Regions from separate parts of the Anaerotignum lactatifermentans genome, predicted to be linked through region 1. Evidence: riboswitches for the same ligand, from Rfam matches in the RefSeq annotation. Region 1 holds a riboswitch; each other region holds the start of a gene.
The links. A riboswitch is a leader RNA that binds a small molecule or an ion and turns the genes downstream of it on or off. The one in region 1 is predicted to bind thiamine pyrophosphate.
Positions count from the first base shown of each region.

Region 1 (3,095 bases):
CGTCAATAATCATAGCGATGCCCTGCCACAGCAGCAGCAGAACCACAGCCAGAATCACAGAAGGCAGATGTTTTTTCATGGATTCATCACGCTCCTTCTGAGTTTTTCAATGAGGGTTTCTTTCAGTTCCACAATATCAGGACGTTTCAAATCCTCACGATTGCGTGGATAAGACAGGGGCACTTCCACCCGTTCCATCTGGGAGAAAGGTCTGTCCTGAATGATAAAAATGGTTTTGGAAAGGAAAATAGCTTCCTCTACGTCGTGGGTGATGAACAATATGGTCTTATGGTAATGCTCCCACTGATGCAGCAGCCATTCCTGCATATCCACACGGGTCAGATAGTCCAATGCGCTGAAAGGCTCGTCCAACAGCAGCATATCCGCGCCGGACAGCAATGTACGGGCAAAGGCTACCCTCTGCTTCATACCGCCGGACAGGTCTTTGGGATACTTTTTGGCGTATTCAGACAGTCCCACCTGTTCCAGCACTTCTTTGCAGCATTTTTCCTGTTCCGCCTTGGGAACTTTCGCCAGTTCCATAGGCAGGCAGATATTCTTTTCAATGGTGCGCCAAGGGAAAAGCAGGTCTTTCTGAGGCATAAAAGCACTGTAGTTTTTCAGTTCCTGCACCGGGCGGCCATCCACCAGTATCCGACCCTGCTGTAACTTTTCCAGACCGTTGATAAGGCGGAAAATGGTGCTTTTGCCGCAGCCGCTGGCGCCGATGATGGACACAAATTCCCTGTCCTCCACCTGAAAATTCAAATTCCGCATCATGTCGAAGTCGTCTTCGGCATAACGGAAGGATACATTTTCAAATTGCAGCATAACTTCTTTCGCTCTCCTTCTTTACATCTCCATGGCATAAGCCATATCCCAGAACAGTTTTTCATAGCGGCTGCATTTTACGAAAATATCAGTCAGATATGCTTCCTGTTCGGGAGTGATGTTTTCGCCCAGAGCGTCTACGCAGTCAATGATTTCTTTGGTGCTGTCCGCATATTCCTTGCTGCTGTAGCCCTGTACCCATTCGCCGTAAAGAGGATGTTCCACAGCGCCGGGCACCTTCACATGGTGTTCCCCAATGACCTGATAGCTCCATGCGCAAGCCAGCACTGCCATGAGGATTTCCAGCGGGCCGCCTTTGTTTGCCACATCCAGCATATAGGAGGTATAGGACTGGTTTGTCAGAGCGGAAGGGGTCTTTGCCACTTCTTCTTCGGTGATACCCAGTCTTGCCATGTAAGTCTTATGTACGTTCATTTCCCCGTCCAGTACGTCATGCACCATACCGGCAAAGCGGCGCATCAGTTCCGGGTCTTCTGTCTTGATAACGCCGAAAGCGAACACTTTGGCATATTGCAGCAGATAACGGTAATCCTGAATCATGTAAAAACGGAATTTTTCCACATCCAGTGTGCCTTCTGCCAGTTCTTTTACGAAAGGCTGGTCTAAATAACCCATCCAGATATCTTCCACACTTTTATAAAGACGTTCTGTCAATTTCATGTCCATGTTCCTCCTTTTTTCCACAAAAAAAATTCTTTCCCTCTTAGAAGGAAAGAATCTTATAATTTCCATATCATCTTGTATTGCTTCCCTCCGATGGTACTAACCACATCAAGTTCAAAGGGTTGGAATCTGCATTCCTCTCAGCCGCTCAGCGTCGGCACCCCCAGCTTTGTATTCATTTTCTTTATTATAGTACAAAAGAAAAGCAATGTAAATGACTTTTTTGTATACACCATCCCTTTTTTCACACTTTCGCACAAAAAAAATAGTTCGCAGGCGAAATAATTTTACAGAAAATTCCCTTTACATTTTGCAAAAAAAGAATACACTTAGTATGACAACAACGAAATTTACAATGTTTGGAGGTAAAAGGTAATGGACGACGATACCAAGCTGCTGAATCTGGCACTGGACGCCGGTGAGATCATGCTGACATCTGGCGCGGAAACATACCGCGTACAGGATACCATGCTGCGTATTCTTTCCGTCAGCGGACGAAAACACGTAGAAGCCCTGGCGCTGTCTACCATGCTCATTGTGAGCCTGCCCCGTGAAGAAAAGGGGCCCCTTTCCATGGCAAGAGGGGTGAGTGACCGCTCCGTTAATTTTGAGAAAATCTGTGCCGTCAACAACATGAGCCGCTCTTTTGTCGCTGGGAAAATCACCTTGGAAGAAGCCACACAAAAAGTGCTGGAAATCCACTACGCCCCGTCTTTTGCGCCATGGCAGCGGATTTTGGGCTATGCCCTCACGTCCGGCGGTCTGACCATGGTATACAACGGCACCTTCTGGGACGGCGTCGCCGCCTTTATCATCGGCACCCTTCTGGGCATTATGACATATATCATGAGCAAACGAAAAACATCTTACTTTTTCAGTTCCTTCACCGGCGGTCTGCTGACAGGGTTACTGGCCTGCCTGTTCCATTTGATTCTGCCTTTCACCCAGATCGATATGATGATCGTCGGCAGCATCATGCCCATACTGCCGGGCATTACCCTGACAAAAGGTATCCGTGACCTTTTGGAGGGCAACTTCATCAGCGGCAATGCCAAACTGATGGAAGCCTTCCTCATTGCCTGTGCCATCGCCGCCGGCGTCGCTATGGCTTTGAGTATCTTCCCCAATTTTTAAGATGTGCAGGAGGTTATTATGACAGACATCACATTGAAAATGATTGTATTTCAGGCAGCCTTTTCCTTTGTAGGCAGTTGGGGCTATTCCATCATCTGCAACGCCCCCAGAAGGGAACTGCTTTACAGCGGCATCAATGGCTTTTTGTCCTGGTTTGTATATATGCTTGTCTTTTCCTATACGGAAAGCGCCACAACGGCTACCCTCATTGCTACCATGGCAATCACTGCCACAGCGCGGTTCCTTTCCTACCATAGACAGGAACCTTCCATCCTGTACCAGATTCCCGGCGTACTGTCACTGGTGCCTGGTGCCGCCGTTTACAACACCATGCAGGCTGCCATCAAAGGCAATATCCTTTCCACTTATTCCAATGCTCTGACAGGGTTCAAACTCTCCGGCGCCATTGCCATCGGTTCCCTGATCATTCTGGTATTGCCTTACAA
Region 1 is NZ_JADCKK010000014.1:52,815-55,909, forward strand. It holds gene INF29_RS05510 (ABC transporter permease) at 1-79, opposite strand, end outside; gene INF29_RS05515 (ABC transporter ATP-binding protein) at 76-831, opposite strand; gene tenA (thiaminase II) at 853-1,512, opposite strand; TPP riboswitch at 1,584-1,690, opposite strand; gene INF29_RS05525 (threonine/serine exporter family protein) at 1,891-2,649, shown strand; gene INF29_RS05530 (threonine/serine exporter family protein) at 2,668-3,095, shown strand, end outside.

Region 2 (3,095 bases), on a different contig from region 1:
CAAACTGAAAATAATGATATACGGCACCAATGACCGTATTGAAATAAAAATCCGCGTCGCCGTCCTCATCAAAGGCAACATACACCGGCTGCAGGGAATAATCCTGTGCGGCGTTCCAAATCTGATTGACGGCACGACGCTCCGCAATCTCTCTGTTTTTCATCAGCGATCACCAAACAGCTTTCCATAGTCCAGATCCTGCGGAATTCTTGCGGCAATGGCATCTGCCACCAACTGCCGTTCAAAGGGATCGAATGCTTTGTTGATGATACCCATTTCCAGTGCACGAACCGCTTTCAGACCTTTTTCCATCAAATGAATGGATGCCATAAGCCCACGCAGATCAAGAGCCTTTGTGGAAATTTCTGCGTTATCGCATTTTGTTTCCAATTCTCGAAACAACGCGGCAAACTGTTCTGCCCATTTATCTTTCAGTGTAGGGAATTCCCGTTTCAACAGCTTCCGCAGGTTTTCCTCGGAAATAACCGGCATATTGATGACTACAAAACGGGACGCCAGCGCTTCATTCAGTTCTCTGGTACCGGCATAGCCATAGTTCATGGTAGCAATGAAGCGGGTCGCTTCATGCAGAGGAATTCTGTCATACCCCGGCACATCAATGGAGCGACGGAAGTCCAATGTTGCATGGAGCACTGCCAAAGACTCGTTTTTCGCCATATTGATTTCATCCAGCACGCCGAAACCACCCATATGGGCACAGCGGCTGATGGGTCCTTCACGGAATACTACCTGATTATCCCGGAATGTGTCTGTTCCAATGAGGGAAGCGGCATCCACATTCACATAAAAAGAAATATCCCAAGACGGTCTGCCGAATGCTGCTGCCAGATTTTCCGCCAATACGTTTTTGCCAGTTGCCTTCGGACCGGACAGCAGCAAATTTTCCCCACATAACAACGCTGCTGCCGCTTCTTCCCAGATTTCCTTGCCATAATATAAAAAACGGGGCACCGGTACACGACCTGCCACAGAAGCATCCACTTCATGACTTTCGCGGAACTTCTGGATTTCCTTCAGCAGGCTGACGCTGACCCCTTCTGTCTGTAATTCTTCTTCCATGTGCCACATAAAAAATTCCTCCTCTTTGGTTATGGACTCATTGTAACATGTAAAGTTATGTGCATATTTCCGAAAATTTTATACTTTTTGTCATTTTGCCTGTTGACATTTTCAGAATCCGTGTATATACTGTTCTCGTAAAAAGAAAACAGGGGAGCTCAATGGATTGGGCTGAGAGGAAGTTTTGCTTCGACCCTTACACCTGATTTGGATAATGCCAACGTAGGAATCGACAGAATGAATTTTCGGGAGATGCGTTGCATCTCCCTATTTTTATTGCGTACAGACAGACCAAAGCCAGAACTTTTTACGGAAACAGAATATTGGCAGCGTTGAGAGTGAACAAGAGTTCATGAAGGGGTGCACCACCACGGGTGTATTTCTTTGTGAGCTCTTTTTTCTTGTCGCTGCTGGAAAGGAGGCTTCTGAATGATCACCATTAACGGGAAAACATTGACCCTGTCCGCACCTATGACTCTGGGTGCGTATCTTGACGAAAACAACTACCGCCGCACTTATATCGCAGTGGAAAAAAACGGAGAAATCCTGCCTAAAAGCGAATACGACACCACATATCTCAATGACGGCGATAAAATCGAAATTGTCAGTTTTGTAGGAGGCGGCTGATCATGCACCCATTTACGAAAAAAGAAATCTATGAAGCATTGGTGGAACGCCACACAGCAGCCTATCAGGAAAAGCTGGATGCCGGGCATGTTGCCATTGCAGGACTAGGCGGACTTGGTTCCAATGTTGCCTTCGCACTGGCACGCCTTGGTGTGGGACATCTACACCTCATTGATTTTGACCGTGTAGACCTGACCAATCTGAATCGCCAGCAATATCTGCTGCGCCATGTGGGCATGTATAAAACAGATGCTCTGAAAGAACAGCTGCTCCAGATCAATCCTTATCTGGACATCACCACAGACTGCGTAAAGGTAACCAGTGAAAATCTGAAAACCCTTTTTGCCGATGCGGACATCATCTGCGAAGCTTTTGACAACGCAGAAACAAAAGCCATGTTTGTCAACGGCATACTGGAATGGTTTCCCCAGAAAAAACTGGTCTGTGCTTCCGGCATGGCAGGCTTCGGCAGCAGCAACACCATCCATACCCGAAAGATTGGCAGCAATTTTTATCTCTGCGGCGACGAAACCACCGATATTGCCCATGGACAATGCCTCATGGCGCCCAGAGCCGCACTCTGCGCTGCCCATGAATCCAATATGATCGCCCGTCTGCTTCTGGGCGAAGAAACCGTATAATATCTGATTTTGGAAGAAAGAAGGAATTTTATCATGCAGAACAATGACAAACTCATTTTAGGCGGACACGAATTTACATCTCGTTTCATCCTTGGTTCCGGGAAGTTTTCTCTGGATCTGGTAAAGGCTTGTGTGGAAAAAGCAGAAGCACAGATCATCACACTGGCTGTACGCCGTGCCAACGAAGGCGGTCTGGCCAACATTCTGGACTATATTCCCGATACCGTTACCCTGCTGCCCAACACTTCCGGCGCAAGAAACGCGGAAGAAGCTGTGCGCATTGCCAAACTTTCCAGAGAACTGGGCTGCGGGAACTTTGTCAAAGTAGAAATCATGCGTGACTCCAAATATCTGCTGCCTGATAACCAGGAAACCATCCGTGCCACAGAAATGCTGGCAAAAGACGGCTTTATCGTAATGCCTTACATGTATCCCGATCTGAATGTGGCAAGAGATCTGGAAAATGCCGGTGCTGCCTGCATCATGCCTTTGGGTGCCCCCATTGGTTCCAACAAAGGTCTGTGCACCAAAGAATTTATTCAGATCCTCATTGACGAAATGAGCCTGCCTATCATCGTAGACGCAGGGATCGGCAGACCTTCTCAGGCTTGCGAAGCCATGGAAATGGGCGCTGCTGCCATCATGGCAAACACTGCTGTCGCCACCGCCGGAAATGTGGAATTGATGGCAGAAGCATTCAAAAAAGCCATTGAAGCAGGACGCAGCGCTTATCTGGCAGGTCTTGGC
Region 2 is NZ_JADCKK010000009.1:35,667-38,761, forward strand. It holds gene INF29_RS03870 (vWA domain-containing protein) at 1-163, opposite strand, end outside; gene INF29_RS03875 (AAA family ATPase) at 163-1,080, opposite strand; TPP riboswitch at 1,221-1,326, shown strand; gene thiS (sulfur carrier protein ThiS) at 1,510-1,707, shown strand; gene thiF (sulfur carrier protein ThiS adenylyltransferase ThiF) at 1,710-2,348, shown strand; gene INF29_RS03890 (thiazole synthase) at 2,382-3,095, shown strand, end outside.
Region 2: it holds a riboswitch for thiamine pyrophosphate, as region 1 does, so the genes downstream of both, thiS (sulfur carrier protein ThiS) here and tenA (thiaminase II) in region 1, are expected to answer to the same signal.

Region 3 (3,095 bases), on a different contig from region 1:
TGAGCTGCATGATGTTATTTTCATTGATACCGCCGATGGCAACCACAGGGATAGTAACAGCTTTGCAGATTGCCAGCAGTTCCTCATTTGTCAGGGACTGGGCATCTTTTTTGGTATCAGTATGGAACACTGCACCGACACCGATGTAGTCTGCGCCGCTTTCCTGCGCTTTTACGGCTGTTTCCACAGTGTTTGCGGAAATGCCCAGAATCTTATCGGGACCAATCATAGCTCTCACATCTTTATCTACAATGTCGCTCTGTCCCACATGGACACCATCTGCCCCGCAAGCCAGTGCAATGTCGATGTTATCGTTTACCACAAAAGGTACATGATATTTCTTTGCCAGCTGTGCCAAATCTTTGGCTTCTTCCAGGAATGTTGCTTCATCCAGTTCTTTTTCACGAATCTGCAGGAAAGTTGCCCCTGCTGCCAGCACTTCTTCTGTCACATCATGGAGTGTTCTGCCGTTCAGCCATGCACGGTCTGTGATGGCGTATACTTTCATGGATTCTTTCGTTGCTTTTTCTGCCAATTCCAATTCCTCCAGTCTTGTCCGTTTCTGTAATGTTTCTGCGTCTGTCAAACTGATCTGGTCTACCAGATGGGTGCGGAATGTGAGGGTTCCTGCGCCCTGTGCGTCCGTTTTTTCTCTGGCAATTTCACCGCTGACACCCATAAGGGATACGGCGCATACGGTGGCTTCCAGAATATGATCGGGATTGCCGCCGCAGAAGGCACCCAAAAGGGCTGTGAGCATACAGCCGCTGCCAGTGATGCGGCTCATCATGGCATCGCCGTTTCTCAGGGCAAAGACACGGTCAGCAGAAGCGATGATATCGATGACGCCGGAAATGGCAATGACTGCCCCTGTTTTCCGCGCCAGTTCTCTTGCCATATAACCAAAGGCTTTGTAGTTGTCCTCGGTGATTTTATCTTCTTCTGCCGCGTCAACGCCACGGGTGGAACCTGTGCCCACTGCCAGATGTTTGATTTCGGAGGTATTGCCGCGGATCACGGAGAATTTCACGTTTTCCAGCAGCTTTTTGCCGCCTTCCCGACGCAGTCTGGTAGCGCCTACGGCAACGGGGTCCAGCACCACGGGAACCCCTGCTTCGTTAGCGGCTTTCCCTGCCACCAGCATGGCTTCCACGTCCTCCATGGTGCCCATATTCATCACAAGACACTGTACCACAGAAGCCACTTCTGCCACTTCCTCCACTTCGTGTGCCATGGTGGGAGAAGCTCCTGCTGCCAAAATGATATTGGCGCAGTCATTGACTGTGACGAAGTTGGTGATTGCCTGCACAATGGGTTCTTTTTCCCTTACATTTGCCATCATAGCGGGAAAAGACGCCAGAATATCTGTTTTCATGAAAACGAACCTCCTTTATTTACGGTTGAGTTTTTCCATCATTCTTGCGAACATGCCGGAACGTTTCAAAAGGGTGATGACCAGTACGGCCAGAAAAGCACCCATAGCGGAAGAAGGCACGAATGCCGGCACATAGACCCAAGGGGTCTGCAAGTCCATGCCATAGATGTATTTCATCACCGGATATGCCGCAAATGCGCTCAAAATGCCGGTGCCGAAGATTTCCCCAATGACTGCCATATACAGCTTATGACCGGATTTCCGATACAGGAAACCGGACAGGAACGCGCCGATGACTGCCCCAATGACTGCCAGTGCTGTACGCCCTGTCATCATACGCAGGATACCGGTGATGAGGGCTGCCAAAAATCCCCAGTAAGGTCCTACGAACACCGCTGCCAATACATTGATGAAGTGCTGGAACGGCGCCATATTGGGGAACCATACCACAGAGGACAGGGCAAAGCCCATGCCTGCGAATATTGCCGTTAGTACCATTTTCAACACATGATTATCCTTATTGCCACCCATTTGTTGATGCCTCCTTTTTTCTTCTTCCCAACGAAAGGAGCGCAAACAAAAAAAGGATTTCCTTTTTGGAAATCCTTCGTTTCTGACGCTCTTTGGTGATTTGTGACACCCTGCATTCCCTCCGTTGGCATTATCCAAATCAGGTGTAAAGGTCGAAGTATCCTTCCTCTCAGCCTCCCTTAGAAGCTCCCTTTGCATTCTGGTGTCATTATAGTACGGTTTTTGTCCCTTGTCAACGTCCCCCACGGGCATAAAAAAGGCGGCTATGCCGCCTTTTGGAAAGAGGAATTGCTGTATGGAGATACAGCAAAGTGCCCACTTCATTGGATTTTCGCATGGCAGATATTCCATGCTGTTCTTTGGTACTTTTTTGAATTTTTTTCTTTTGTGTTTCTTTGCTTTGCTTTATCTTTTGTAATGGAGGTTGTATTGAGAAAATGGCAATTACGCTTCTTCGATGTAACCGATATTGGTACGAATTACATCGCAGGAATGCTGAAATGCTGCCATTTCTTCCGGTGTTAATGTTAATTCCAGCACTTCTTCCACGCCGTCTTTGCCGATGACGCAGGGAGTGCTGATATACAGGTCATGCTGACCATACTGACCATTCAGCTGTGTGCTGACGGGCATAACCGCTTTTTCGTCGTGGAATACGCAGAAAACCAGTCGTGCCAATGTGGAGCAGATGCCAAACTCTGTGGCGCCTTTACCAGCGAAGGTGACCCAGCCCCCTTCAATGGTTTCATGGAGCACAGCTTCTTTATCCACTTGATATTTAGGATTTTCTTTTGCCAGCTGGTCCAGCGGTTTGCCATTGACCGTCACATGGGACCATGGTACCATCTGGGAATCGCCATGTTCCCCCATGGTATAAGCCACCAGAGATTTATGGTCAATGCCGGTTTCTCTTGCCAGTACGGTTCTAAGTCTGGCGCTGTCCAGCCCGGTGCCTGTGGCAAATACACGAGATGCCGGGAAGCCGGAAAGTTTCTGTACCTGTCTTGCGATGATGTCGCAGGGATTTGTGATAACGATGAATATGCCGTCAAAACCGGCTTTCACAATGCGGCCCACAAAGCTGTTGACCAGTTCCACAGAATGTTTCAGTTCTGCCAGACGGCTATGGTCTTCGCCCATGATGGTGCCCACACTGATGACAACGATGTCGCAGTCCTTCAGGTCTTCA
Region 3 is NZ_JADCKK010000060.1:8,112-11,206, forward strand. It holds gene thiE (thiamine phosphate synthase) at 1-508, opposite strand, end outside; partial or broken gene thiM (hydroxyethylthiazole kinase) at 554-1,375, opposite strand; gene thiW (energy coupling factor transporter S component ThiW) at 1,391-1,906, opposite strand; TPP riboswitch at 2,005-2,109, opposite strand; gene INF29_RS11970 (L-lactate dehydrogenase) at 2,351-3,095, opposite strand, start outside.
Region 3: it holds a riboswitch for thiamine pyrophosphate, as region 1 does, so the genes downstream of both, thiW (energy coupling factor transporter S component ThiW) here and tenA (thiaminase II) in region 1, are expected to answer to the same signal.